DNA from 2 places in the Bacillus sp. YH3-2-B2 genome. Region 2 is predicted to be linked to the other one. Evidence: riboswitches for the same ligand, from Rfam matches in the RefSeq annotation. Region 2 holds a riboswitch; the other holds the start of a gene.
The links. Region 2 has a riboswitch for glycine ahead of ACWJJX_RS05495 (amino acid permease). Riboswitches for the same ligand answer to the same signal wherever they lie in the genome.

Region 1: another riboswitch for glycine. It lies ahead of gcvT (glycine cleavage system aminomethyltransferase GcvT); the one in region 2 lies ahead of ACWJJX_RS05495 (amino acid permease).

Annotation. Positions count from the first base shown of each region.
Region 1 is NZ_JBSJQE010000003.1:452,641-455,049, forward strand. It holds gene gcvT (glycine cleavage system aminomethyltransferase GcvT) at 1-957, opposite strand, end outside; glycine riboswitch at 1,136-1,236, opposite strand; gene ACWJJX_RS12325 (DEAD/DEAH box helicase) at 1,381-2,409, shown strand, end outside.
Region 2 is NZ_JBSJQE010000002.1:111,254-113,662, reverse strand. It holds gene ACWJJX_RS05495 (amino acid permease) at 1-986, opposite strand, end outside; glycine riboswitch at 1,132-1,212, opposite strand; gene fbp (fructose-1,6-bisphosphatase) at 1,511-2,409, shown strand, end outside.

The DNA of each region.
Region 1 (2,409 bases), on a different contig from region 2:
CGGAGATTGCGTGCCTGTCGTGACTTCCCCGATCGGAACACCGTCTTTTTTCACGGCGTACCCGTGTCTCGGAATCCCTTTTTCAATCATCTCAAGTCCGACCAGCTTTCGCGGGGCTCCTTTTTCTTTCTGTTCGCGCAATACAGATTTCCCGAAAAAATCGGAATCTTTCTTGTGTTTCACGGCAAATCCGATTCCGGCTTCAATCGGTGTAATATCTTTCGTCAATTCCTGACCGTATAAAGCAAGCTTCGCTTCAAATCTCAGCGTATCACGGGCGCCGAGGCCGCACGGAACGAGGCCTTCATGCTCTCCCGCTGCAAGTATCTCCTTAAATAGATGAACCGCATCTTCATTTCGGCAATATAACTCAAACCCGTCTTCACCGGTATAGCCTGTTCTTGAAAGCAGGACTTGGCGTCCGGCAACGTCCGCCTCGTCAATAAATGCAAACGGCTTTAAGGAGGACAAATCACATTCAGTCAGCTTCGCAAGAACCGACTGAGCATTCGGCCCCTGAACGGCAAGCAGTGAAATCCCGTCAGACTGATTCGTCAGCGTGACGTCGCCTTCCGCATGTTCCGTCAGCCAGGCGATGTCTTTTTCAATATTAGACGCGTTTATCACGAGCAGATAGCAGCTCTCGCTTTTCTGATAGATCAGCAAATCATCGACCGTACCGCCGTCAGGATAGCACATGGCGGTATAAAGCGCGTTTCCCGGCTTTAAATCGGCAACGTCATTTGTCATCATTTTTTGCAGAAAAGACAGGGCGTCTTTACCGGATACTTCAACTTCCCCCATATGAGACACATCAAACAGTCCTGCTTTTGTGCGGACGGCTTCATGCTCCTCTTTAATAGAAGAAAATTGAACCGGCAGCTCCCATCCTCCAAAATCAATCGTTTTTCCGCCGTATTCTTTATACACGTCATAAAGCGGTGTTCGTTTCAGCATCATCTTCCCCCTTCAGTCATTGGCGCATTGTAAAAACATATAAAAAAGGACAGAGAAACACCTCATGAAAATGAAGGTTTCTCTGTCCCGGCACCTGAAAGTTTACTTTATGAACATATCATAAAGACGTCCCCTTTGGTGGCCTGCTTCTTCTAAGTGCAGACACTCTCCAGAGTTGCGTCGAGCAAGAGTTCTTTTGCCTGAGAGATTCACTCCGCAGTTTGCTCCTTCGGCGCCCGGACGCCCATCTTTCGTCCGAGTCTCTCCCCTTGCTGTCATTCGCTCATATTTACCAATTTTATGGACATACTAAAGCAATATCTTTTAGTGAAATCATTACTTATATCCTACCACCCTCATTTACGTCCGGCAACAAAAATTATGATAAATCAGTTTTTTAAAAGAAAGGCGGTTTTGTTACATATGACAGCAGAGATCATATTTGATGCAAACTGGCCGGGAGAGTTTTCTGAGCGGCTGAAAACGGACGGTCCCTGGTCAAATTGGGAGATGTACAAACTGTCAGCTGAAGTCCAGCAGACCCTTGCCATTCCTGAATTCGAAGGGTTGAGGGCTCCTTTATACCTGCCCGATTTCACTCCGCTTCCCCATCAGCTTGAGGTCGCGCAGAAAGTCGTTGAAAAAATGAACGGCAAGGCGATTTTGGCTGATGAAGTGGGGCTCGGAAAAACGGTGGAAGCAGGCCTGATTTTAAAAGAATATATGATTCGCGGGCTGGCCAAGAAAATCCTGATTCTTGTGCCGGCATCACTCGTTTCCCAGTGGGTGAAAGAGCTTCAGGAGAAGTTTTTAATACCCGCTGTTGAACAGAAGAAAAGCTATGTGTGGGAACAGTGCGATATCGTCGTTTCTTCTATTGATACGGCCAAACGCTCCCCTCACAAAGACATTGTCCTTTCTATTCCGTATGATCTCGTCATTATTGACGAGGCGCACAAGCTCAAAAACAGCAAAACGAAAAATTATGAATTTGCGAGAAGTCTTGTGAAGAAATACTGCCTGCTTCTGACGGCGACGCCGATTCAAAACCGGATCGAAGAAATCTTCAATTTAGTGTCACTGTTAAAGCCCGGCCATTTAGGAAACGAAAGCGGATTTCAAGAAACCTTCAATCAGAAGGACGGGATTGACGCTCATGAGCATTTGAAAGAACTCGTCAATAAGGTGATGATCCGCAACACGCGGAGCGACACCGGCCTTACATGGACGAAGCGCCACGTGGAAACAGTGCCGATCACCTTTTCACCGACGGAACAGGCGCTTTACGATGACATTGCCGCACTGAAAAACGGCACGGAAAAGCCCGCAAGCGCATTTTCCATTATGACGCTGCAAAGAGAGTGCTGTTCAAGCCGGGAAGCCGTGTATATGACGCTCAAAAAAATGCTTGACCAAAAAGACAAACAAGCGCCCGCATTCGATGAACAGACG
Region 2 (2,409 bases):
GGCACATGATTTTTATTCAGCTTCGCAAAACTTGCCGGCGCCTGTTTCGTTTTGCTTAAGTTATACAAAATCCGGCTTGTTGAAAACATCCCGCTGTTACAAGCAGAAGCGGCAGACGTTAATACGACAAAATTAATAATTCCCGCGGCCAACGGAATGCCGACCAGACTGAAGGTCTTTACAAATGGACTTTCCGTTGCATTCAGCTGCATCCACGGATTAATACATAAAAGAATGATCAATGCCCCGACGTAGAAAAATAAAATCCGTAAAGGAATTTTATTGATAGCGGACGGAATATTTTTTTTCGGATTTGACGTTTCCGCCGCTGACACACCCACTAACTCCACACCGACATAGGCGAAGATCACCATCTGGAACGAAAGCAAAAAGCCTGAAAATCCGTTCGGAAACAAGCCGCCGTGCTCCCACAGATTCGCCGCTGAAACCGTTCCGGTATGCGTTTTGAACCCAATCACCAGCAGAACCACCCCGATGACAATTAACGCGAGAATCGTGACTACCTTAATTAAGGCGAACCAAAACTCCAATTCTCCAAAAATCTTAACCGTTAACAGATTAAGCCCTAATAAAATGAGCAAACAGATAAGTGCCGGAATCCACTGCGGAATATCAAACCAATATTTCACATACACACCGACGGCGATCACATCCGCCATAGCCGTCATAATCCAGCAAAACCAATAAGTCCAGCCGGTGACAAACGCTGCACGCGGCCCTAAATACGCCTCGGCTATATCCGTTAATGATTGGTACCCCGCTTTAGATAACAGCAGTTCTCCCAGCGCCCGCATGACGAAAAAAAGCGCAATACCTACAATAAAATACGCAAAGATGATAGAAGGACCCGCCAGCTGAATCGCCTTACCGGACCCTAAAAACAATCCGGTGCCGATCGTGCCGCCAATGGCGATCAGTTGCACGTGCCGATTCGATAAGTCCCTCTTTAGCTCTCGCTGCTCCACATCTGACTCCTCCTTACCTCTCTAGTGAACGACGAGCAAAAAAAGCCAATAAAAAAAGAGATTGGATGCCCTCCAATCTCATGGTCATAAGAATATCAAATTATATTTGCGCCGCTGACAATCAACAGCATGACAAATACATATTCGGTACTCTTCTGTCCTTTTGCCTGAGATTGTGAACCCTTCGGCGCCGCGGAAAACCCGCGGTCTCTCCAGAAGCCGCTCCTGCTGTAGTGCGACCCACAGCAATCATAGCCTGCTACGTATTAAGTTTCCGATAGAAATAACTATCAGCTAACTTTTTATTTTAATGGAAGTTGAATTCATTGTCAATAGGGGGATGTGCTCACGGCGTTATCCCGGTCCAATTTTCGATGCCTGAAGCGCCGTATTTTCCGTTTTCATTGTCTCAAAAAGGCGTTATGCGGTACTATCATATAAGGTCTAATGATGTAAACATTATGTCACACTTTAAATTCGCCTTACCATACAATTGCTCGTAAATAAAAAGGGGATGGACGAGATTGGAAACCAAATATTTAGATCTGCTCGCACAAAAATACGATTGTGAAGAAAAAGTGGTCACGGAAATCATTAATCTGAAAGCGATACTGAACCTGCCGAAAGGAACCGAGCATTTCGTCAGTGATCTGCACGGGGAGTATCAGGCATTCCAGCACGTGCTGCGGAACGGTTCAGGAAGAGTAAAAGAGAAGATCCGCGATATTTTCAGCGGCGTCATTTACGATAGAGAAATTGATGAACTGGCGGCTTTGGTCTATTACCCGGAAGACAAACTGAAGCTGATCAAACATAACTTTGATACGAAAGAGGCATTAAACGAGTGGTATAAAGAAACGATTCATCGGATGATTAAGCTCGTTTCTTATTGTTCTTCCAAGTACACCCGCTCCAAATTGCGCAAAGCACTGCCCGCCCAATTTGCTTATATTTCCGAAGAGCTGCTGTACAAAACAGAACAAGCCGCCAACAAGGAACAATACTACTCCGAAATCATAGAACAGATCATTGCGCTCGGCCAGGCCGATAAGCTGATCACCGGTCTTGCCTACAGCACGCAGCGATTGGTGGTCGACCATCTGCATGTTGTCGGCGATATTTACGACCGCGGACCGCAGCCGGATAAAATCATGGAAGAACTGATCAACTATCATTCAGTGGATATTCAATGGGGGAATCATGATGTTCTCTGGATAGGCGCTTATTCCGGCTCAAAAGTATGCCTGGCAAATATTATCCGCATCTGTGCCCGCTATGACAATCTGGATATTATTGAAGACGTTTACGGCATCAATCTGAGACCGCTATTGAACCTTGCCGAAAAATATTACGATGATAACCCGGCTTTCCGCCCGAAAGCGGACGAAAACAGACCGGAAGATGAGATTAAACAAATCACAAA